3 regions of the Nonomuraea sp. B208 genome follow, and region 1 is predicted to be linked to each of the others. Evidence: riboswitches for the same ligand, from Rfam matches in the RefSeq annotation. Region 1 holds a riboswitch; each other region holds the start of a gene.

Region 1 (7,841 bases):
GACGTTCGTCATGGACTATCCGCTGGAGACCTCGCCGCTGGCCCGCCTCCACCGCGACAACCCGCTGCTCACCGAGAAGTGGGACCTCATCGGCTTCGGCACCGAGCTGGGCACCGGCTACTCCGAGCTCAACGACCCGATCGACCAGCGGCACCGGCTGGTGGAGCAGTCACTGCTCGCCGCCGGCGGCGACCCCGAGGCGATGCAGCTCGACGAGGACTTCCTGGCGGCCCTCGAGTACGGCATGCCGCCCACGGGCGGCATGGGCGCGGGCATCGACCGGATGATCATGGCGTTCACCGGCAAGAACATCCGCGAGACGATCCTGTTCCCGCTGGTGAAGCCCACTCACTGACGATTGAGCCGCACGGGGAGCCGCGCGAGCCCCCGCAGCACCAGGTTCGGCTTGTACGGCGGCGCGGGATCGAGCAGCTCCATCCGTGGCGCCGCGACGGCCAGGGCGGAGAGCGCGATCTCGCCCTCCATCCTGGCCAGCGTCGCCCCGAGACAGAAGTGGATGCCGAGCCCGAAGGCGAGATGCCGCCCCGGCTCACGAGCGCCATCCGAGCGGGTGGCGTCGGAGCGGCTGAGGTCGGATCGGCCGGGGTCGGAGCGGCTGAGGTCGGGTCGGCCGGGGTCGGGTCGGCCGGGGTCGGATCGGGTGGGGTCGAGGTGGTCGGGGTCGGGGAAGACCGCGGGGTCGCGATTGGCCGCGCCGATCAGCGCGACCACGGCCGTCCCCGCGGGCACCGGCGTCCCGCCGAGCTCCGCGTCGCGCAGCGCCACCCGTCCGGTGAGCTGGACCGGCGGGTCGTAGCGCAGCACCTCCTCGACGACCTGCCGCGGCCGCTCGGCGGCGTACGCGAGCAGGCCGTGCCGGACCAGGGCGAGCACCCCGTTGGCGATGAGGTTGACGGTCGTCTCGTGCCCGGCCACGAGCAGCAGCACGCAGGTGGCCAGCAGCTCGCCCTCGGTCAGCTCCTCGACCCGGGTGAGTGCGCTCAGCAGGTCGTCGCCCGGCTGCCGGCGCCGGAGCTCCAGGAGGTCGCGGAAGTAGTCGCGGAACTCTCTTCCTGACCGCCCGCTCTCCGATATCAGCTCCGCTGTAAGCATCGGGTCAAGGCTGCGGGCGGCCGTCTCGCTCCAGCCCTGGAAGCGCTCGTGATCTTCCGGCGGCACCCCCAGCATCTCGCAGATCACCCTGACCGGCAGCGGGTACGCGAAGCCGGAAACCAGGTCGCCCTCCTCGGGCAGCGCCGCGATCAGCCCGGCGGTGACGGCCTCGACGCGCGGGCGCAGCCGTTCGACCATGCGGGGCGTGAACGCCCTGCTGACCAGACCGCGTAACCGGGTGTGATCGGGCGGATCCATCCGCAGAAATGACTCGACAGGCTGACCTGGATTGACGCGGTTGATGGGACTGGGGCCGTGACCGAAACGCGGATCGCGGAGCATGGCGCCGCACAATTCGTGATCGGTCAGGACGAACAGCCCGGCCGGCGTACGGAAGATCGGCCCGCGTTCGCGCAGCGCGTGGTAGCGCGCATAGGGATCAACCAGAAAGCCGGGGTCCGCGGGATCAAAACCCAGAAGGTCCGCCGAACCCGAAGGGGAGGGTGATGAGCCTCCGGACTGATCAACGAGATCGGTCATCGCGCGTCCAGCATCCGGTCGGCATATGGCGAGTAGGTCACATATACGCGATCATGTCAATAGCGCTCGTCAAGGGCGGGATTTATCACGCTTGACGACCTTTCAGAGATGCGTTTACCTTCTGCGAGACGAGCGGCTTTGGCCCGTTGTGAGGTCCAAATTCTGCTGTTGGGGGGGAGGGCTCCCGATGGAAGTGCTCACTGAAGGCGTTGAGCTGAGCCACGCGGATCTGGCTTTACTCGGCGAGCTGGCCAAGGGCGTCACTGTGGATCGAGTGGGGAGACGTCTGGACATCAGCGGACGCACGGTGCGCCGAAGACTGCGCGGCATCTGCGACCGCATCGGTGTGGCCACGGCCATCGAGGCCGTGGCCTGGGCGGCACGCCGCCATCTCATCTGAAGGGACGCTTGGAGCAAGGGTCACCGGGTCATGCCGGCTCAGTCTGCGATGCGCACCGCGCCCGCGAAGGGCCGGTTGCCGAGCGCGGCCACCCGTACGACGTCGCCGGTGCGCGGGGCGTGCACCATCATGCCCCCGCCGATGTAGATGCCGACGTGGTGCAGGTCGCTGTAGAAGAAGACCAGGTCGCCGGGGCGCATCTCCTCACGGGAGATGTGCCGACCCGCGGTCCACTGGTCGCCGGTGTAGTGCGGCAGCGAGATGCCGACGCGCCTGAAGGCGGCCATGACCAGGCCGGAGCAGTCGTAGGAGCTGGGGCCTCCCGCGCCCCACACGTACGGCTTGAGCTGCTGCGTGAGCGCCCACCTGGCGGCCGCGGCGGCCTTGCCGGTGCCGGGGATCGGCAGGTTGACGCGTACGGCGCGGGTGCCGGGCTGCCCGGCCTCGCCGAGGGCGCGGCGGAAGAGGCTGCTCTCCGTCTTGGCCACGAGGGCGGTGATCTTGTCGCGCTTGGCGTCGAGGTCGGCCACGATCCCGCGCAGCTCCTCCATGCGGGTCTTGGCGCCGGCCTCGGCGCGGGTGGCCGCGTCCATGGCCTTGAGCAGCTGGTTGACCTCTTCGCTCTGCTGCGTCTCCAGCGCGTGGGTGGTCGCGGCCCGGTCGAGGAACTTCTCGGGATCGTCGGACTGCATGAACGTGAGCGAGCGGTTGAGCCCGCCGGTGATGTAGGCGTTCTGGGCGAGCATGACGGCCTTCGCGCGCTTGGCGGCGAGGTCGGCCTGGCTGTCGGCCAAGGTCTGCTGGGCGGAGTCGGCGGCCTTCTTGGCGGTTTTGTACTTCTCCCGCTGGCCGTTGTACTGCTCCGTGAGCGTCTCGATCTCGACGTGCAGCTTCTCGACCCGCTCCGACAGCTCCTTGAGGGAGGGCTTGGGCTCCGCGGACGCTGGGGCGATGGGGGCCGCCAGTAACGCGCCGGCCATCAGGGCCGCCGCTCCGAGGCGGAACGGCCGCCGGAACCGCTCCCGACGGGGGGCGCTCCCGCCCGCCGTCCTCTCGTCCCCACGCGTGCGCGTGCGCTTCACCAACCGACTCCCTTCCTCGACGCCTACCGGGTTAGCTGACGGGTTCGGGCCGGAGGAGCCCTACCGAACGTTTCGGATTCACCCCAGTGATGGCGTGCGGCGGGCGCCATCGGCGGGTCCCCGGCTTCCCTTGCGGGAATTGGGCGTGTCTCCCGCGCGCGACACGCGGGGAACGTCGTCGCTGGACACTAATGCACTCCCGGTTCCTGCTCAACCAGAACTGCTTGATCTGTTGAGGTTTCACAACCGAAGGGTCACAAGGTGATCTCGTGATCAAGCGTACAGGAGAGACTTTATGTCCTTTTTGCCCTTGGTTTTGCCTGACGTCGGCGAACGTCGGACCTGCGCCTGGACAGTCGTACCGGACCCCGGGTACGGGGCGGTTGAGGGAGTTAGGTCCGAGCCGTAATGACATCTGTACTCTGGAGAGCCATGGAGCAGGTGGCCGAGCTGACAGCGCCCGAGACCGCGGTGGTGGTCCGGCGTGCCCGCACGCCCGACGTCCGCGGCATCAGGCGCCTGGTCGACACCTACGCGGGCGCGGGTCCTCGGCTCCTGGAGAAGACCACGGTGACGCTGTACGAGGACGTACAGGAGTTCTGGGTGGCCGATCTCGGCGGGCGGGTCGCCGGCTGCGGCGCCCTGCACGTCCTGTGGGAGGATCTCGCCGAGGTCCGCACGGTCGCCGTCGATCCGGAGTGCCGGGGCATGGGCATCGGCCACCGGATCGTGGAGGCTCTCATACAGCAGGCCAAGGATCTGGGTCTGCGGCGCGTATTCTGTCTCACTTTCGAGATCGAATTCTTCGCCAGGCACGGGTTCCGGCCCATCCAGGGGACACCGGTCTCACCGGAGGTCTACGCCGAACTTCTGGCCTCGTACGACGAGGGTGTGGCCGAGTTCCTCGACCTGGAGCACGTCAAGCCGAACACCCTGGGCAACACCCGCATGCTGCTCCATCTGACATCGGGTGACGCGGACCTTGACCAATTGGAAAGGTGATTGTTGATACCTATGTCGATACGTTGGGCAGCACAGGCATGTGCCCTGACACGTGCCACATGCGCACGCGAAGCGAGGTGACACGGTGAGCACCGGACAGCCGCCGTATCCGCAAGACGAATCCGGCGAGAACTCCGCGCCTGGCAATCCCCCCTACGGCCAGCAGCACCAGGGCCGTCACCCCGGCGAGCCCGACCCCGACGCCACCGTGGTCGGCTACCGCACGGACGACGCCTTCGGCCAGTCCCCCTACAACCAGCAGCAGCCCGGCTACGGCCAGCAGCCCCAGTACGGCCAGCAGCCGGGCTACGGCCAGCAACCGCAGTACGGCCAGCAGCAGGGCTACGGCCAGCAGCCCCAGTACGGCGGCCAGCAGCAGGGCTACGGCCAGCAACCGCAGTACGGCCAGCAGCAGGGCTACGGCCAGCAGCAGGGCTACGGCCAGCAGCCGCAGTCCCAGCCTGACTACGGTCAGCAGGGCTACGGCCAGCAGGGCCAGTCCCAGCCGGGCTACGGCCAGCAGCCCCAGTACGGCCAGCAGCCGCAGTCGCAGCCGGGCTACGGCCAGCAGCCCTCCTCGGGCCAGTACGGCACCCAGCCGGGCTACGGCCAGCAACCGCAGTACGGCCAGCAGCCGCAGTCGCAGCCCGACTACGGCCAGGGCTACGGCCAGCAGCCGCAGTCGCAGCCCGACTACGGCCAGCAGCAGGGCTACGGCCAGCAGCCCCAATACGGTCAGCAGCCGCAGTCCCAGCCTGACTACGGTCAGCAGGGCTACGGCCAGCAGGGCCAGTCCCAGCCGGGATACGGCCAGCAGGGCCAGTCCCAGCCGGGCTACGGCCAGCAGTACGGCGACCAGCAGTACGGTCAGCAGGGCTACGGCCAGCAGCAAGGCTACGGACAGCAGGGCTACGGCCAGCAGCAGGGCTATGGCCAGCCCGGCTACGGCCAGCCGGTCGGCGTCCAGCCGCCCGGCGCGCCCGCCCCGCTCGCCGAGTGGTGGCAGCGCCTGGTGGCCAGGTTGATCGACGGCGTCATCCTGTTCGTCATCAACTTCGTCGTGGGCCTGATCCTCGGCATCTTCTTCGTGGCGAGCTACAGCTCGCTCGACGGCACCAGCAGCGGCATCGGCACGTCGTTCCTCGCCAGCATCCTGGCGGCGCTCGTCGCGGCGGCCCTCTGGGTGGCTTACGACTTCTTCCTGCTGAAGATGAGCGGCCAGACCGTCGGCAAGATGGTGATGGGCATCAAGGTCGTCCTCGTCGGCCAGCCCATGCCCCCCAAGGGCCTGCCGAACGACGCCGCGCTCAAGCGGGCCGGCGTCACGTGGGGCTGGTGGGTGTTCAACGCCATCCCGCTGCTCGGCTGGGTGCTCGCCTACGCGGGCGTGGGAGTCAACGGCGCATCCCAGCTCTGGGACAAGCCGTTGCAGCAGACGTTCGCCGACAAGGTCGCGCGTACGGTGGTCGTGAAGATCAAGTAGTCCGCGCGGGACGCGAACCTGGGGGCCGGCTTACCGCCGGCCCCTATGTTTTGCCCGCCGGGCCGTACCAGAATGGGGACACCCGCACTCCCCATTCGGGGCCGCCGACGACGCGAGGTGGAGGTTATGACCGGGACCGCGCCGCGAGCGGACACGCTGCCGGCGGAATGGTGGGAACGCCTCGGCGCCCGGCTGATTGAGGGGCTCGTCTTCGGGGTCTTCTATTACATTCTGTTCATCGCGCTCTGGGGCGTCTTCCGGACTGTCGGGTTGTTGGAGCTGTTCGACGGCAGGCTGCCCGGTGTGGGCGCCTCCCTGGCCGTCGGAGCCGGTTATACCGGCTACGACTGGTGGGCCCATTCCCGCGGGGGCCGGACGTTCGGCAAGGCGATCATGCGGATTCGCCTGTCCCCCGAGGCGCCGGCGTCCAGGGCGGCGCTGAAACGGGCCCTGGTCTATCCGGGCGCGCTCATGCTGATCGGCATTCCGGTGGTCAATCTCCTGGCCGGAATGCTGCTGTTCGCGGTGGGGCTGCTGATCCTGATGGACAAGCCGCTGGAGCGCGGCCCGCACGACCGGCTGGCCGGAACGCGTGTGGTAAAAGATCTTCGCTGAGCCTTCCACACCTGGGCGGATGCCTTTCGCAAAATTTCCGCTTGATCCGGTAAGGAGTCTGGAGAGACTGCCATTAGGCTATGGGGCGTCCGGGTTGCCGGATGTCGGCGCCCCTGAGACTCGCAGGGCATGTGTGTGCCGCTATGGTCAGTTGCGGGCGGTTGCCGCCGTACGCTGCACTGGGGTCACGCTCCTCCGGGCAGCGGCCCCGGGCGCATATAGCGCCCTCGAAACCCCGTCAGCCGTGGAGGCGAGGACGAATGGAAGCCCTAACAGATGTATTGTCAGCGCTCATCCCCCCGGCCGTGGTCGCCGGAGCCTTCATCTTTGGCGTGGTGAAGTTGGTCCGCCACGAGGGCGCCGGGCGCCGGCCTAAGGCTCAGCAGCCCGCCGAGAAGCAGAACTGATCGGCCAGTCAGCGAATCCCCGCTGTGCTGAATTGTCTCCGCGCCTTTTCGGGTATATGTTTGGGCAGGCGAATGAAACAATGCCCGCGAAAGGATTGCGTAGATGGCCAAGCACATCCAGGAGATTCTCATCGATGACCTCGATGGGGGCGAGGCCAATGAGACGGTCAGCTTCGCTATTGACGGCTCCTCCTATGAGATTGACCTCAGCGACCTTAACGCCAAGAAGCTGAGGGACGCGCTCTCGCCTTTCGTGCAGCACGCGCGCCGGGCGGGCGCCACCACCACGCGTCGTCGCACCCGCGGCGGCAACCGTGCGATGACCCGGGAGAAGAGCTCGGAGATCCGGCAGTGGGCCAAGTCCCGCGGCCTGCCGGTCAGCGAGCGCGGCCGTATCGCCTCCACCGTCGTCGAGCAGTACGAGGCGGCTCACTGAAAGAGTCGTCGCTCGACCGTGCGCTTATGCCGTTCGCCTTGGACCCCGGCGGCCGCCATAAGCGCATGATCGTATTCAGGGGCGTCTCGAATGGTGGAACGCCCCAGAGGACGATCTGCTGATGCGCTCACATATGCGGGCGTTTTGATCGGCTGTCGCGGCTGGTGTCGGCCGCCGATTCGCCGGCCGCGCCCGCATATGTGAAGCGTCGTCCCCGGCCTGCTCCAAAGCCGAAAGGCCCCCGCTGCCCGTTCGTCCGGGCATGCACGCGGGCTCCTCCACCGCGTTCCTCGCCTGTTCCTCGTGCTGTTCCTCCCGCTGTTCCTCGCGGGTGTTCCTGAGTAAAAGCTGGGAAGCGTCTGCGAGAGGCGGGGCAAAACCGGCTTGGCGGGGCGGGTGCGCACAATGCCCGGTCCCCACGCGCCCGCGTGATGAGGCCGGTAACCCGGCTGACCGGATGAGCTTTTGCGACGGGAGCGGTAGGTGCCGGGTCATGCTCAGGGCGTAGTGACCGCGCTTGGCCATCCCCGCCACACGACATAGGATGATTACGCATGAGAAACGGACGCGGCATCATCGGCGATGCGGCGGGCGCGACCCCTTCGCCGGGCCGCACGCCCGGGCGTCCGGCGGCCGATCCGTGTCGATCTGCATACGCCGCGGCGGCAATTCGGTGTCGTCTCCCCGTAGCGGCCTAAACATCGTTCGCTTGCGGCGTATCGGGAACACGTGACCCCCGAACAGTAGTTGGATAGAGGGTGAA
Region 2 (7,841 bases), on a different contig from region 1:
GGCGGCTGACCATGCCGCTGTGCCGGCCGGTGCTGGCGGCGCTGGCCACGCTGCAGTTCACCTGGATGTACAACGACTTCCTGTGGGCGCTGGTGCTGATGTCGTCGGGCGACAAGCTGCCCGTCACCTCGGCGCTGAACAACCTGCGCGGCCAGTTCTTCACCGACTACAACCTGCTGGCGGCCGGCTCGGTGCTGGTGGCGCTGCCGACGCTGATCGTCTTCCAGCTCCTGCACAAGCAGTTCGTGGCCGGGCTGACGCTCGGCGCGACCAAGGGGTGATCCGTCAGAGGAGGGCGTGGAAGCGGGCCGCCACCTGCTCCCACGTCCACTCCCGCGTGATCCACTCGCGGCCGTTGGCGCCCATCTTGCACGCCTTGTCGGGATCGGTGAGCAGTTCGACGACGGCCTGGGCGATCTCGGCGGGGTTCTCGCCGTCCACGACGAGGCCGGTCTCGCCGGGGCGTACGGCGTCCGGCGCGCCCCCGGACGCCCCGGCCACCACGGGCAGCCCCGTCGCGGACGCCTCCAGGAACACGATGCCGAGCCCTTCCACGTCCACGCCGTTCCAGCGGGTACGGCACGGCATCGCGAACACGTCGGCCGCCGCGTAGTAGCCCGGCAGGTCCGCGGCCGGGACGGTGCCGGTGAAGCGGATGGAGGGGTGCCCGCCCGCCAGCCGCTCCAGCTTCCCCCGGTACGGCCCGCCGCCCACCAGCAGCAGGAGGGCGTCCGGCACCGCCCGCAGCACCCGAGGCCAGGCCGCGATGAGCCGGTCCTGGCCCTTGCGCGGCACCAGCCGCGACACGCAGACCACCACGGGACGGCCCGCGAGCCCCGGCACGGCGGCCCCGGGCAGGCCGGGGCGGAACTGCCCGGCGTCCACGCCGGGGGCCAGCCGGACGAGCTTGCCGGGCGCGATCGCGGCCTCCAGCCGGCGGCGGGTGTAGTCGCCGAGGTAGGTCACCACGTCCGCGTGCGCGCCGATCCTGCGCAACACGGCGCGGAAGCCCGGCGCGCTCGCCCACGACGCCTCGTGGCCGTGGGTGAGCATCACCACGCGCCGCGCGCCGGCCCGGCGCAGGTGCGGCGCGAGCAGGCCGAGGGGCGCCGCCGCGCCGAAGACGACGGTACGCGCTCCGTGCTCGGCCACCAGCCGGGCGGCCCGGCGCGCCACGTCGGGGGTCGGCAGCATGAGCCGCGTCGGGTGCCGTACGACCGGGTACGGCTGCCGCCGGTCGAACTCCTCGCAGCCCGGCCAGGCGGGGGCGTAGACCGCGACGCCCGGCGTGCGGAGCGCGAGCCCGTGCACGAACGACTGGATCCCGCCCGGCCGCGGCGGGAAGTCGTTCGTGACGACGACCACCCTGGTGTCCGGATCTGGTGCGGAGTGGGTCACGGCGCGTTGACGCCGTTCAGTCGCGCCCAGGCGCGGGCCATGGCGATGCGTTCGGGGCCGGAGGGATGGGAGGCATAGAGGACATATTCCACCGCATCGGGCGACAAGTCGGAAATGTTGGAAAGGGCGAGGCGTTTCTGCATGGCCACGAACGTCTCCGGGTCTCTCGTCAGCTCCAGCGCGTGCAGGTCGGCCCGCGCCTCCACCTGCCGGCTGACCACGTTCTGGACGGGGCCGAGGAGGAGGGTGCCGAGGCTCATCAGGCCCATCAGCGCCCCGGCCGCGCGCGGGTCGGCGATCGAGGGGACGGCGGCGCGGCGGCGTACCAGGTCGAAGATCAGGAACAGCAGGACGGCGCCCAGCGCCGCGCCCAGGCCGGCGAGGAGCGTGCCGTGGAGGACGTCGTCGTGCTTCGCGTGGCCCAGCTCGTGCGCGACCACCAGCTCCACCTCCGCCTCCGGGGCGCGCAGCAGCGTGTCGTAGACGACGACGCGGCGGGTGGCGCCGAAGCCGGAGACGTAGGCGTTGAGCGCCGTCGTACGGCGTGAGGCGTCGGCGACCAGCACGTCCTCCACCGGCACGCCGTCCCGCTCGGCCATCGCCAGCAGGCTCGTGCGCAGCGGGCCCTCGCGCATCGGGGTGAAGTCGTTGAACATCGGCTCGAACACCACGGGATAGACGAACGAGGCCGCCACCGTGAGGGCGAACGCGCCCGCGGCCGCCGGGATCCACCAGCGGCGGAACCGGCGCGCCAGCGCCACCAGCGCCGTGATGGTCAGGGCGAGCAGGAACGCCTCGACGGCCGCGTTCTTCAGCCGGTCGCCGCTCCAGGACGGCCAGGTCTGGGTGGACAGGCCGTACTCGCGCAGGACGGTCTCGAACCACATGCCGAGGGGCCAGCGGAGCGCCAGCGTGGCCGCGGCGATCACCGCCACGCCCAGGATCGTCCGCAGCCACCACGGGCCGCGCAGCCACCCGGTCGCCCGCGCGCCGAGCGGGGTGGCGACCAGGAGGCCCGCGACGAGGACCGTCAGGGCCAGGGAGAGGTAGCTCGGCAGGCTCGTCGCGGCGTCGAACGCCTGGGAGCGGGCGAGCTGGGCGGCGGTGAAGTCGCGGGCCGGGCCGGGCGGCTCCCCTGCGGTCAGCAGCGCCTGCCAGGGGGTGGTGAGGGCGGCCACGCCCAGGACGAGGGCGGCGAGGACGGCCAGCGCGAGCGCGGCCTGGCGGCGCAGGCGGACCTCGCCGCCCTCCTCCTGGCCGTCGTAGGCGGGCGCGCCGCTCACGGCCCGATCGCCGCCTTCATAGGCGGGCGCGCCGCTCACGGCCCGATCGCCGCCTTCATAGGCTGGCGCGCCGCTCATGGCCCGATCGCCGCCGTCGCCCGCGGGCTTGGCGCCGTCCGGCGGCCGGCGTTCGCTCATCTGCCTCCCCCTCCTACGCTCTCACGCTCTCACGCGAGCTGTTCGCGCACGTACGCGCGCCAGCGGGCCGTCAGCGTGGCCGTGGAGAGCCCGAGCCCGGCGAGTGCCCGGTCGGCGCCGTCCACCCGGGCCTCACGGTAGAGGCGTACCAGAGTCCCCTCGCCGAAGCGGTCGGCGAGGAAGCGACACGCCAGCCAGGCCTCCTGGTACGCCCGCGCGAGCCGCGCCGGGTCGTTCCCGTCGGCGGCGAAGGCGGCGGGGCCGGGCAGTGCGGCGGGCAGGCGTCCCGCGCGCACCTCGTCCGCCAGTTCGGCGGCGGCCGTCCGTACGGGCAGTCCCGAGTCGCGGTAGCCGACGTAGTCGGCGAAACCCTCGTACAGCCAGATGGGGAGGCGGTCGGTGCCGGCGGCGACGTGGGTGAGCTCGTGCGCCAGGACGACGTCCCTGCCGGTGGGGTTGAGGCGGGCGAAGACCTCGGGGACGACGAGCACCCGGTCGCCGTCGGCGAGCGCGGCGAGGCCCTCGATCGGGCCGGTCCCGGCCAGGCGGGCCGCCTCGGCGGCGGAGGCGGGGACGACGACGAGCGGGCGTACGGGCTCGCCGAGGACCGTTCCGACGCGGAGCGCGGCCGTGTCGGCCAGCCGCGCCAGCTCGGCCAGCGACACGGACGAGGCGGACGTGGCCGGGGCGATGATCACGGACCGTGTCCCACGGACGGTGACGGACTCCCCTGGCCACAGGGCACGCGCGCCCGCGAGCGGCGCGGGAGCGTCCGCGATCGGGACGAGGGCGAGAGCGACGAGGAGCGGCGCCAGGAGGAGAGCCGCCGGGGCGGCTCGTCGGCGTCGGCTCACCTGGTCGGACACGATGCTCGATGTTGACGCGCTCCCCGGCGTGATCGCCGAGGATTCAGCCTGTGCCGCCTGGTGTCACGCGGCACTTCTGTGGCTTCCTGTTTCATCGACCGTGCCCCCTCGCTCGCCCCGGATGGGCGGGCGAGAGGGTCTCACCGGTCTCCGCAGGCGTTTTCCGTCTCCGCTTCCCGCCCATCTCAGGCACGGGTTTCCGTCCAGCGGCGACGATCCGACGTCCTTCGGCACGGATGTTGATCTCGGCATTGACATCCCGGTCGTGGGTAACCCCGCAAGGGCAGGTCCACTTCCGTACGGCCAGCGGCATCTGCCCGGCCAACGCTCTGCAGGCCGAACAGAGCTTGGAGGAGGGGAAGAACCTGCCGACCTTCACGAACGTCCGGCCGTACAGCTTCGCCTTGTACTCCACCATACCGATGAACGATGCCCAGCCCGCATCGTGCACGCTCTTGGCCAGCCTGGTGCGTGCCAGTCCCTTGACCGCCAGATCCTCCACATAGATCGCTTGGTTTTCGCGGATCAGCTTCGTGGACAACTGGTGGTGGAACTCGCGGCGCGCGTCGGCGACCTCGGCATGCCGGCGGGCGATCTTCACCCGGGCCTTGGCCCGGTTCTTGCTGCCTTTCTCCTTGCGTGACAGGGCAATTTGCGCCCGCTTGAGGTTCTTCTCCGCTCGGCGCAGGAACCGCGGGCTGTCGATCTTCCGTCCGCCCGACAGCACCGCGAAATGCGTCAGGCCCAGGTCGATCCCGGTCTCGGCTTCGATCGCGGGCAAAGGAGTCTGGGCGGCCTCGACCACGAAAGAAGCGAAATGCCTCCCGGCGGCATCCCTGACCACGGTGACAGAAGAGGGCTCGGACGGCAGGCTGCGTGACCAGCACACCGCCACATCACCGATCTTCGGCAGCCGCAGCTTGCCGGCCGGGGTGATAGCGAAACGCGCGTTGCGGGTGAAGCGGATCGCCTGCCGGTTGTCCTTGCGCGACCGGAAACGCGGCGGCCCCAGCGCGGGCCCCTTGCGCGTTCCGGACCTGGAGGCGAAGAAGTTCCGGAACGCCGCACAGGCGTCGGACAGCGCCTGCTGAAGCACCACCGCAGACACCTCGCCAAACCAGGAGCGCTGCGGTGTCCGTTTCGCCTGGGTGATCACCAGGCGGGACAGTTCCGCGTCGGTGACGAACGGCAAGCCCTGCTGGTGGACGTGATTGCGCAGCGCGACCGCGTCGTTGAACACCACCCGGGCGCACCCGAACGCCCGCGCGAGCGCAAGGCGCTGGCCGGGGGTCGGGTCGATCCGAAAGGAGTACCGCAGCTGCACTGGGTAATCCTACGGTTGGGTCATGGGCGAGTGCAGCGATATCAGGTCCGGCGGGCATTCCGTCTTCGTGCTGCACCCGCATCTGTTCTTCGTGACGAAGATCCGGCATCCGGTGGCCACCGGCAAGCGCCTGGCCCCGGCTGCAAGAGAGCGAGCTGGTCGGCTTCACCTCCGGGCCGAAGGCCGGAGGTGAAGCCGACGGTTCCGGTAGCCGGGCCGGACGGGTGCCCGGGGTGGGAAAAGGCGACAGCCCCGCCCGATCCCGTACGGGGATCGGGGCGGGGCTGTGGTCACATACCGGGACGGACCGCGCCGACGAACGACGATTTACGCCATCCGCTCAGCTTGTCGATACGTACCCGTTCGCCGGTCCTGGGCGAGTGGATCATCTTGCCCTTGCCGACGTACATGCCTACGTGGCCGAGCCCGTTGAAGAACATCAGGTCGCCTGGCTTGAGCTTTTTCCAGGAGACCTTCGTCCGGGTGCGGGCGAACTGGCTGCTCGCCACGCGCGGGAGCCTGATTCCGGCCTTCTTCCAGGCGTACTGGACGAGTCCGGAGCAGTCGAACGAGCCGGGGCCGGTGCCGCCGTAGCGGTACGGGTCCCCGATCTGGTTCTTGGCCACGGCGACGGCCCGGTGAGCCTTCGCCTGCTGCCGAGCGACCTTGCGCGCCTTGGCCGACCTGGCGGTCTTGACGGCCTTGGCGGACTTCGACGACTTCGTGCTGGTCTGCACCGAGGTCGTGGAGGTCGTGGCCGCGTCGCTCGTGGTCGCCGCCTGAGCCGCCGGGGCGTGGAGGACCACACCTCCGGCCGTCACGGTCATGGTGAGCGCCGCGCCACTCAGGGCAAGACGGGACAGACGGGGGTTATGCGGGGAGGTAGACAGGATTTCTCCTTGAGACTTCCACGAACGCCTACCGGGTTAGCTGACGGATTCGGGCCTGGAAGTAGCCCTACGGCGCGTGCGAACAGCGCCGATTCACCCCTGATCCCCTAGGGAGGGGGATCGGTGGTTCCCCGGCTCCGTGCCTCCTGGCTGCACGGATTCGGCAGGTCGCCGCCCCGTCGAGGTTTTTCTCATGGGGATGTACGGGAGGCGACCGGCGGATTCTGCGGGCGACATGGCGTGTCACCGCGACGCCAGAAGCTACGCCGACACGTCACGAATCGGCAAAGCGGACGACGGCTTGTCAAGATCAGACAAGGGGTCGAGTCAGGATCGAAACTCCTGCTCGGCGACCGGGCTCCGTTACCGGAATGTGACCATACTCACACTTCTCAGGACAGGGTCCAGTAAGGGGCGATTTGTCACTTTCGTCACAGTTTTCACTGCGATAACAGGGCACCGCGTCGCCGGCGCGGGAGGACGTACGGACGGCCTCAGGGACGGATGGCGCCCACGAGCCGCCGCCCGTAGGCCGACAGCTTGACGACCTTCACGACGTCGCCTGTCTGCGGCGCGTGAACGATCTGCCCGTTGCCCGCGTAGATACTGACGTGCCCCAGTCCTTCGCTGAAGATGAGGTCCCCGGGCTGCAGCGCGTCCAGGCTCACCCGGCGGTTCGCCCCCCAGGCCCACTGCTGCCACGTCGTACGCGGCAGCGAGACCCCCGCGGCCCGCCAGGCCGCCTGCGTCAGGCCGGAGCAGTCGTAGCCGCCCGGGCCCGTCCCGCCGAACACGTACGGCTTGCCGATCTGCGCGTAGGCGAAGCGCAGCACCGAGGCCGCGTTGCCCGACGCGGAGCCGGTGTACTTCATGCCGGTGCTGTTGGGGTTGCCTGGGTTGTAGGCGTTCAGCTTCTCCAGCAGCTTCTTCTGCTGGGCGATCAGCTTGAGGATCTCCGCGCGTTCCTTCTGGACCCCGTCGCGCTCCTTGTCGGCCGCCTCCAGGGCCTTCTCCGCCTTGTCCCGCTCGGTCTTGAGCCCGCGGTTCTCCCGGTCGAAGGCGCTCAGCTTCTCGGCCCGTTCCTTGGAGATCTGGCCGGTCAGCGCGAGGCGGGCGAGGAAGTCGTCGGGGTTGTCGGCGCCGAGGAAGCCCGGCAGGGACGTGACGTCGCCGCCGAGCTGGTAGCTGTCGACGGCCATGCTGATCACCTGGGCGCGCAGGTCGGCGACGGTGGCCAGCTTGCGCTTGTAGCTGTTGTCGAGGTCCGTGTAGCTGGACTTCGCCTTCTTGTACCGCTCCGTGGCCGTGTTGTAGCGGTCGACGACCTTGTCCGCCTTGTCGTTGAGCTTCTCCAGCTTGGCCTTGGCCTGAGCGAGCGTGGGTTTGGGATCGGCGATCGCGGCCCCGGTGGGAGTAAGCACCAGTCCGAACGCGATCCCCGCGGCCACCGGTACCCGGCCAAACCTCACTGCGTCGCCTCCCAGGGTAAACATCTGGGGCGAATAGTACAGAAGTGGCGGGTGAGGTCTCACCTCAATGGGTAAAACCTTAAATTCGTAATCTAGGCGCGACCAAGCCGGCGCAACAGCAGAGCAGACGGAACCGGTCTGGCTCCCATCCGCCGCACCGATTCGGCCACCTCGCGGTCGGAGGACACGACGGCGATGGCCCGCCCCGGCGGCTCGACCCGGACGAGCTGCCGGATGAGGTCGTCGGCGATCTCCCCGGGGTCGCTGAAGAGCACCCGCACCCCGCGCGGCGCGACGACCTGCACGGGGGCGTTGAGCTCGGCCCCGTCGAAGACGACGGTCACCTCGACCCTGGTCTGCGCGGCCAGCCCGCCGAGGTTGGTCATGAGCCGGTTGCGCTGGTCGGCCAGGGTGAGCGTGCCGTAGCCGGTCTTGGTGACGTTGTAGCCGTCGATGATGAGGTGGATCTGCGG
Region 3 (7,841 bases), on a different contig from region 1:
CTGGGCGAGAACGTCGGCAAGCGCAGGATTCCCGATGCTCATATGACGAACCATAGGTAGTCGGCCACGGCTTATCAGGCTAATGGCGAATAAATCTCCCGATCAAGACGAAGATGGCCCCGGAGTGGGTGACTTTGTCCTCTACCGGGTAGCCGCCCGTCCGTCTCACATGGTGGGTCTCTCGTGAATGCGTTCACAAGCGCCGGTTAGACTCGGTAGGACCGCCGGGGGATCCATGGACGTGTCCCCCTCATGACTCGCCGGAAGCCCCTAAGGATTCACCTGTGAACAAGCCCGTCGTACTGGTCGCTGAGGAGCTGTCCGAGGCCGGCCTCGCCGTTCTCGGCGCCGATTTCGAGGTCCGCCACACCGACGGCGCCGACCGTTCCCAGCTCCTGCCCGCCCTCGCCGACGTGGACGCCCTCATCGTGCGCTCCGCGACGCAGGTCGACGCCGAGGCCATCGCCGCGGCGCCCAAGCTGCGCGTGGTCGCCCGCGCGGGCGTCGGGCTCGACAACGTCGACGTCGAGGCGGCCACCAAGGCCGGTGTCATGGTCGTCAACGCGCCGACCTCCAACATCACCAGCGCCGCCGAGCAGACCGTCGCCCTCATCCTGGCCAGCGCGCGCAACACCGCCCAGGCGCACGCCGCGCTGAAGAACGGGGAGTGGAAGCGGTCCAAGTACACCGGCGTCGAGCTGGACGAGAAGGTCGTCGGCATCCTCGGCTTCGGCAAGATCGGCCAGCTCGTGGCGCAGCGGCTGGCGCCGTTCGGCGTCGAGATCATCGCCTACGACCCCTACCTGCCGCCGGCCCGCGCCGCGCAGCTCGGCGTCAAGCTGGTGAGCCTCGACGAGGTGTTCAAGCAGGCCGACTTCATCACCGTGCACCTGCCGAAGACCAAGGAGACCCTCGGGCTCATCGGCGACGAGGCGCTGCACAAGGTCAAGCCGAGCGTGCGCATCGTCAACGTCGCCCGCGGCGGCATCGTGGACGAGGCCGCGCTCTACTCCGCGATCAAGGAGGGCCGCGTCGCCGGCGCCGGCCTCGACGTCTTCGCCAAGGAGCCCTGCACCGACAGCCCGCTGTTCGAGCTCGACCAGGTCGTCGTCACGCCGCACCTCGGCGCCTCCACCCACGAGGCCCAGGAGAAGGCCGGCACCCAGGTCGCGCGGAGCGTGAAGCTGGCGCTCGCGGGCGAGTTCGTGCCGGACGCGGTCAACGTCCAGGGCGGCGCCGTCGCCGAGGACGTCAAGCCGGGCCTGCCGCTGGCCGAGAAGCTGGGCCGGGTGTTCACCGCGCTGGCCGGCGAGGTCGCCACCAAGCTCGACGTCGAGGTGCGCGGCGAGATCGCCTCCCAGGACGTGCGGGTCATCGAGCTGGCCGCGCTCAAGGGCGTCTTCGCCGACGTCATCGAGGAGCAGGTCACCTACGTCAACGCGCCGCTGCTGGCCAAGGACCGCGGCGTCGCCGTCGAGCTGATCACCAGCTCCGAGAGCCCCGACTGGCGCAACGTGGTGACCGTACGCGGCGTGCTGGCCGACGGCCGCCAGGTCTCGGTGTCGGGCACGCTGTCCGGTCCCCGCCAGATCACCAAGATCGTCGAGGTCAACGGCTACGAGATGGAGATCGAGCCGACGGCGCACCTCGCGTTCTTCACCTACGCCGACCGTCCCGGCATCGTCGGCGTGGTCGGCCGCCTGCTCGGCGAGCACGGCGTCAACATCGCCTCCATGCAGGTGGCCCGCGACGTCAAGGGCGGCAAGGCGCTCATCGCGCTGACCGTCGACTCGGCGATCCCGGCCGACATCGTCGACCAGATCGTGGCCGAGATCGGCGCAGAGAGCGGCCGTTCTGTGGACCTGGAGGACTGACACTCCCCGCCTCGCGCGAAAGGCCGCCGCCCGGATCGGGCGGCGGCCTTTTCGTCGTCTCAGCTGTCTCAGCATGCGGGATGCTAGGACATCCAACGAGATTCCTCGGTTAACGTGGAAGCACATGCGCCAGGTGCTCGTACTCATTACCTGCCGCGGCGAGGCCTGTTAGGGCAGGTCGGCGACTCGCCGCGGTGAACGGCGTCGCGTCGGCCGGTAAGTCCCTCCCGTCAGTAACGCCTCCTCGCGAAACGAGTTGACGATCATGTACGAGATGTACGCCTGGAACCGTGCGGAAGACCACAAGGACGAGGCCGCCGAGGCCCTGCAGACCGCGCTGGACCGCCGCGACAACGGCGGCGCCCCGCAGGAGTCCGGCCGGTAGGGCCCCGGCTCACCCATCAGGGACGTCGGTCAGAGCACCGACGCGACGGGCATGGGCGGTGCCGGCTCCTCCTGCCGCTCCGCCCACTCCCGTACGCCCTTGCGGTCGGGCCGGACGCCGCCGACGAAGACGCTCCTGCGCCAGCTCGACAGCTTTTCCTCCTTGATGACGTCGCCGGTGCGGGGCGCGTGCACCATGTAGCCGGGCCGGGAGATCATCCCGACGTGGCCGAGGTTGCTGAAGAAGACCAGGTCGCCGGGCTTGAGGTGGTTCCAGGAGACCTTCTTGTCGAATGCCGCGTACTGGTCGGCGGCGACGCGGGGCAGCTGGATCCCCGCCTTCTGGTACGCCCGGAGCATGAGGCCCGAGCAGTCGTACCCGCCCCTGCCGGTCCCGCCCCATAGGTACGGGATGCCCTGTTTTTTCAGGGCGAAGTTCAGCGCGATCTTCCAGGCGGGCCTGCTCTGCCGGTCCCGGATCTTCTTGAGTTCCGGACCGGTGAGCGTGGTGGTGAGTGCGCGCTGGTCGAGGGTTTCGGCCTTGGGCGCGCGGTCGGGGTTGTTCTCGTCGGGGGTGGAGGCCTGGGCGGGGGAGGCGAGCACGGCGAGGCCGGTCGCGCCCGCCGCCACGAGAATGGCGATGCGAGACAGGGGACTGTCCTTCCATACGGCCGACCGGGTTAGCTGACGGGCTCGGGCTTGGAAGCAGCCCTACGGCGCATGCCGATTCGCCCCTGGGGGAGAGTGGGTCCCCGGCTCCACGCGAACCGCCGCGTGGATTAGGCAGGGCACGGACGCTAACGAATCGGTCAAAAGATCGCAAATGTTCACAAATCGGACTTCTCGTGAACAGTCCGAGAAATGAGACCGGGTGTTCGTCAGGCGAGACGAGCCGGTAAGGTACCGGCATGGAGTCGCGTAACATCCGCTTGGCCGTCATCCCCGGCGATGGCATCGGCACCGAGGTCGTCACCGAAGGGCTCAAGGTCCTCGAAGCCGTCGGCACGAAGATCGAGCCCACGCACTACGACCTGGGCGCGGCGCGATACCACCGCACCGGCGAGACGCTGCCCGACTCGGTGCTGCAGGAGCTGCGCGGCTACGACGCGATCCTGCTCGGCGCGGTGGGCGACCCCAGCGTGCCGCCGGGCATCCTGGAGCGCGACCTGCTGCTGCGGCTGCGCTTCGAGTTCGACCACTACGTCAACCTGCGCCCGGTCAAACTCTTCCCCGGCGTCGAGACCCCGCTGGCCGACACCACGGCCGAGGACATCGACATGATCGTGGTCCGCGAGGGCACCGAGGGCCTCTACGCGGGCACCGGCGGCGCCATGCGGCGCGGCACGCCGCACGAGATCGCCACCCAGGAGTCGCTCAACACCGCCCACGGCGTCGAGCGCGTCGTCCGCTACGCCTTCGACAAGGCCCAGAGCCGCCCGCGCAAGAAGCTGACGCTGGTCCACAAGACCAACGTCCTCACCTTCGCCGGCGACCTGTGGCAGCGCACGGTCAACCGGGTGGCCGAGGAATACCCCGAGGTCACCACCGACTACTGCCACATCGACGCGGCGTCGATGTTCTTCGTGACGCAGCCGGGGCGCTTCGACGTCGTCGTCACCGACAACCTGTTCGGCGACATCATCACCGACCTCGGCGCGGCCATCGCGGGCGGCATCGGCCTGGCCGCGAGCGGCAACATCAACCCCGAGCGCACGGCGCCCAGCATGTTCGAGCCGGTGCACGGCAGCGCCCCCGACATCGCGGGCCAGGGCAAGGCCGACCCGACCGCCACCATCCTGTCGGTCGCCATGCTCCTCGACCACCTCGGCCTGAGCGCCGAGGCGGCCAAGGTCGAGCAGGCGGTCGCCGACGACATCGTCGAGCGGCTGACCGGCTGGACCGGCCGCACCACCTCGCAGATCGGCGACGACATCACCGCGCGAGTATCCGGCTAGGGCCGCCTAGCCTCCCCACGCGCCTGGCGGTCCGCACCCGGATCGCCAGGCGCTTTTTGCTGTCCGAAGTGGCCGAATCGCCCAACGGCAGCTTGTCATCCCATATGGCGAGACAATAGGAAGTACTAGCTGCCTTCGGGCAGCACTGCCGCGCTGTAGCGGGTCCACGGACCCTCAGGATTCGGTAGATTTTCGCGAAATCGCAGAGAGAAGGACCATCGTCATGACCATCGCTCAGAAGCTCAGCTTCGACGTGCAGCTATCCGACCACGCTCGCACCGCGGCCGAGCGGGAGCAGGTACTGACGAACCCCGGATTCGGGCAGTCCTTCACCGACCACATGATCATCATCGACTACACCGAGGGTCGCGGCTGGCACGACGCCCGGCTGGCGCCGTACGGGCCGCTCTCGCTCGACCCGGCCACCGCGGTCTTCCACTACGCGCAGGAGCTGTTCGAGGGCCTGAAGGCGTACCGGCAGGCCAACGGCTCCATCGTGATGTTCCGCCCGTACGCCAACGCCGCCCGCTTCAACCGCTCGGCCGCCCGCATGGCCATGCCCGAGCTGCCCGAGGAGACGTTCGTCGAGTCGCTCGAACTCCTCGTCCGCACCGACGAGGAGTGGGTGCCGACCACCGAGGGGCACAGCCTCTACCTGCGGCCCTTCATGATCGCCACGCAGGCGGGGCTCGGGGTCAACTACCCGTCCAGGACCTACTCGTACATGGTCATCGCCTCGCCGGCGGCGTCGTACTTCAGCGGCGGCGTCAAGCCCGTCTCGGTGTGGCTGTCCACCGAGTACACCCGGGCCGCCCCCGGCGGCACCGGCTTCGCCAAGTGCGGCGGCAACTACGCCGCCGCCTTCGTCGCCCAGCGCCAGGCCGTCGAGAACGGCTGCGACCAGGTCGTGTGGCTGGACGCCCAGTCCCACGAGTACGTCGAGGAGATGGGCGGGATGAACCTGTTCTTCGTCTTCGGCAACAAGCTCGTCACGCCCGCGCTGACCGGCACCCTGCTCCCCGGCATCACCCGCGAGTCGATCCTGGAGCTGGCCGGCGACCTCGGCCTGGAGACCGAGGAGCGGCTCATCTCGGTCGACGAGTGGCAGTCGGCGTGCGAGTCGGGCGAGCTGACCGAGGTCTTCGCCTGCGGCACGGCCGCCGTGGTGACCCCGGTCGGCTCGGTCAAGGGCGCAGACCGGGCCTGGACGGTCGCCGACGGCACGCCCGGCCCGGTGACCATGCGGGTGCGCGAGGAGCTGGTCGGCATCCAGTACGGCGCCCGCCCCGACGCGCACGGCTGGGTCCACAAGATCGCCTGACCTCGGGGACCCGCGCCCGTCTCAGTGCTTGGTGATCAGCGTCATGCCGTCGGCGACCGGCAGCATGAGCACGCTCACCCGCGGGTCCTCGATCACCAGGTCGTTGAACTGGCGGATCTCCACCGTGGTCGGCTCGTCGTGGGACGGGTCGGCCACGTGCCCGCGGCGCAGCGTGTTGTCGGCGATGAGCAGCCCGCCCGGCCGCATGCGCTCGATCAGCAGCTCGTAGTAGCCGGGGTAGTTGCCCTTGTCGGCGTCCACGAAGGCCAGGTCGACGGTCTGGTCGAAAGCGGCGAGGGTGTCCAGCGCCGGGCCCAGGGTGAGCGTCACCCGGTCGGCCACCCCGGCCTCCGCCCAGTAGCGGCGCGCGATCGAGGTCCACTCCTCGCTCACGTCGAAGCAGTGCAGCCGGCCGCCCCGCAGGCCCCGGGCGATGCAGATCGACGAGTAGCCGGTGAACGTGCCCACCTCCACGGCCACCTGCGGGGCCATGAGCTGGGTGATCATCGTGAGGAACGTGCCCTGGTCGGGGGAGATCTGCATCCCCGCGCTGTCGCCCGTGACCTCCATGGTCTCCTGGGCCAGTCGCTCCAGCAGGGGGTCGGGCTTGGTCGAGTGCTCGTACACGTAACGCGCCACGGCTGGGGTCAGGAGGTCTGCCTTCATACGGCCATTGTTTCCGTTCCGGTAGGGTCTGCGCGATCGACAAGCTGAGAGTGGGCGAATGATGAAGCGGTTGGTGGCGGTCGCGGTCGCGTGCGCGGTGATCGCGGTGCTCGGTGTGCTGGCGTTCTCCGAGCCGGGCGAGAGCTCGGCCGAGGTGCGGCTGACCCGTCAGCTCGACGGGTCCATGGTGCTGGCGGACCGCGGCGGCGATGCTCCCGTCCTGGATGTCTACGAGGATTTTGACTGCCCGGTCTGCAAGGACATGCACGCCAAGGTCGATCCGACGATCCAGCGGCTGGCGCGTGAGGGCAAGGTCAAGGTCGTCTTCCACGCCGTGACCATCTTCCGCGACGAGCCCATGCGCTCCAACTCCATCCGCGCCGCCGCGGCCGCGCGCTGCGTCCCCGAGTCGAGCTGGCTGGCCTTCCGCGACGAGCTGTACGCGATCCAGCCGGCCCCGCACGGCGTGGCCTCGGGCTTCACCGTCGAGGAGCTGGTCGGGGCGGCGAGGAAGGCGGGCGCGCAGGTGGACAGCTGCGTACGCGACCAGTCGTACGCCGACGCGCACCTGGCCGAGACCGCGAAGGTCCGGTTGGAGGGCACCCCCACGCTGCTGCTGGACGGCAAGCTGCTGGGTGGCGAGGCGTTCGACCCGCAGGCCCTGGAGCATGCCGTCACGGGCGGTGGCGGCGTCACCGTGTAGGCGTCCGAGCAGTGAGATCCTTGTGCCGAATGGTGGAAACGTATGGCAGACTGATGAGCACCATGTTCTACGGTCTGCTCATTATCGGCAGGCGCGCTGGCTGACACAGGGACACCGCCAGCGCGCAGACCTCTCACGTCCGTGAGGGGTCTTTTTGTTTTCCAGGGATCTCCAGAAGGAAGAAGCTCATGGCCGATGACCGGTTCCACGTATATGACACGACACTGCGTGACGGCGCGCAGCAGGAAGGGCTCAACCTGACCGTCGCCGACAAGCTCGCCGTCGCGCGTCACCTGGACGGACTGGGCGTCGGTTTCATCGAGGGCGGCTGGCCCGGAGCCAATCCCAAGGACACCGAGTTCTTCAGGCGTGCTCGCACCGAGCTCGACCTGAAGCACGCGCAGCTCGCCGCGTTCGGCGCGACCCGCCGGGCCGGGGTGAAGGCCGCCGACGACCCCTTGGTGGCCGCATTGCGCGAATCCGGCGCGCCCGTCGTGACCCTTGTCGCCAAGAGTCACGACCGGCATGTCGAACTGGCCCTCCGCACCACGCTGGAGGAGAACCTCGCGATGATCCGCGACACGGTCTCCCACCTGCGTGCGGAGGGCCAGCGGGTCTTCCTGGACGCCGAGCACTTCTTCGACGGCTACAAGTCCAACCCCGCGTACGCGCTGGAGGTGCTGCGCACCGCCGCCGAGGCGGGCGCCGACGTCATCGCGCTGTGCGACACCAACGGCGGCATGCTCCCCGACGAGCTGGCCGACATCGTCCACGAGGCCGTCCAGGCCGGGGCCAGGGTCGGCATCCACTGCCACGACGACACCGGCTGCGCGGTCGCCAACACCCTCGCCGCGGTCCGCGCCGGCGCCACCCACGTGCAGGGCTGCGCCAACGGCTACGGCGAGCGCTCGGGCAACGCCAACCTCTTCACCGTCGTC

The links. A riboswitch is a leader RNA that binds a small molecule or an ion and turns the genes downstream of it on or off. The one in region 1 is predicted to bind cyclic di-AMP.
Region 2: linked by a shared signal. The riboswitch ahead of AC27IY_RS25440 (C40 family peptidase) and the one ahead of AC27IY_RS18505 (C40 family peptidase) in region 1 are both predicted to bind cyclic di-AMP.
Region 3: linked by a shared signal. The riboswitch ahead of AC27IY_RS46935 (C40 family peptidase) and the one ahead of AC27IY_RS18505 (C40 family peptidase) in region 1 are both predicted to bind cyclic di-AMP.

Annotation. Positions count from the first base shown of each region.
Region 1 covers NZ_BAAJOU010000021.1:333,677-341,517, forward strand. The annotation lists gene lysX (bifunctional lysylphosphatidylglycerol synthetase/lysine--tRNA ligase LysX) at 1-355, shown strand, start outside; gene AC27IY_RS18495 (cytochrome P450) at 349-1,371, opposite strand; gene AC27IY_RS18500 (LuxR C-terminal-related transcriptional regulator) at 1,841-2,053, shown strand; gene AC27IY_RS18505 (C40 family peptidase) at 2,092-3,135, opposite strand; cyclic di-AMP (ydaO/yuaA leader) riboswitch at 3,141-3,291, opposite strand; gene AC27IY_RS18510 (amino-acid N-acetyltransferase) at 3,568-4,137, shown strand; gene AC27IY_RS18515 (RDD family protein) at 4,223-5,620, shown strand; gene AC27IY_RS18520 (RDD family protein) at 5,747-6,235, shown strand; gene AC27IY_RS18525 (histone-like nucleoid-structuring protein Lsr2) at 6,746-7,078, shown strand.
Region 2 covers NZ_BAAJOU010000023.1:331,605-339,445, reverse strand. The annotation lists gene AC27IY_RS25465 (carbohydrate ABC transporter permease) at 1-281, shown strand, start outside; gene AC27IY_RS25460 (glycosyltransferase family 4 protein) at 286-1,398, opposite strand; gene AC27IY_RS25455 (M48 family metallopeptidase) at 1,395-2,819, opposite strand; gene AC27IY_RS25450 (hypothetical protein) at 2,849-3,517, opposite strand; gene AC27IY_RS25445 (RNA-guided endonuclease InsQ/TnpB family protein) at 3,777-5,009, opposite strand; gene AC27IY_RS25440 (C40 family peptidase) at 5,300-5,836, opposite strand; cyclic di-AMP (ydaO/yuaA leader) riboswitch at 5,910-6,075, opposite strand; gene AC27IY_RS25435 (C40 family peptidase) at 6,394-7,320, opposite strand; gene AC27IY_RS25430 (NYN domain-containing protein) at 7,461-7,841, opposite strand, start outside.
Region 3 covers NZ_BAAJOU010000033.1:334,159-341,999, forward strand. The annotation lists gene AC27IY_RS46925 (hypothetical protein) at 1-42, opposite strand, end outside; gene serA (phosphoglycerate dehydrogenase) at 285-1,874, shown strand; gene AC27IY_RS46935 (C40 family peptidase) at 2,289-2,888, opposite strand; cyclic di-AMP (ydaO/yuaA leader) riboswitch at 2,913-3,054, opposite strand; gene AC27IY_RS46940 (3-isopropylmalate dehydrogenase) at 3,167-4,213, shown strand; gene AC27IY_RS46945 (branched-chain amino acid aminotransferase) at 4,437-5,534, shown strand; gene AC27IY_RS46950 (O-methyltransferase) at 5,556-6,200, opposite strand; gene AC27IY_RS46955 (DsbA family protein) at 6,259-6,903, shown strand; gene cimA (citramalate synthase) at 7,092-7,841, shown strand, end outside.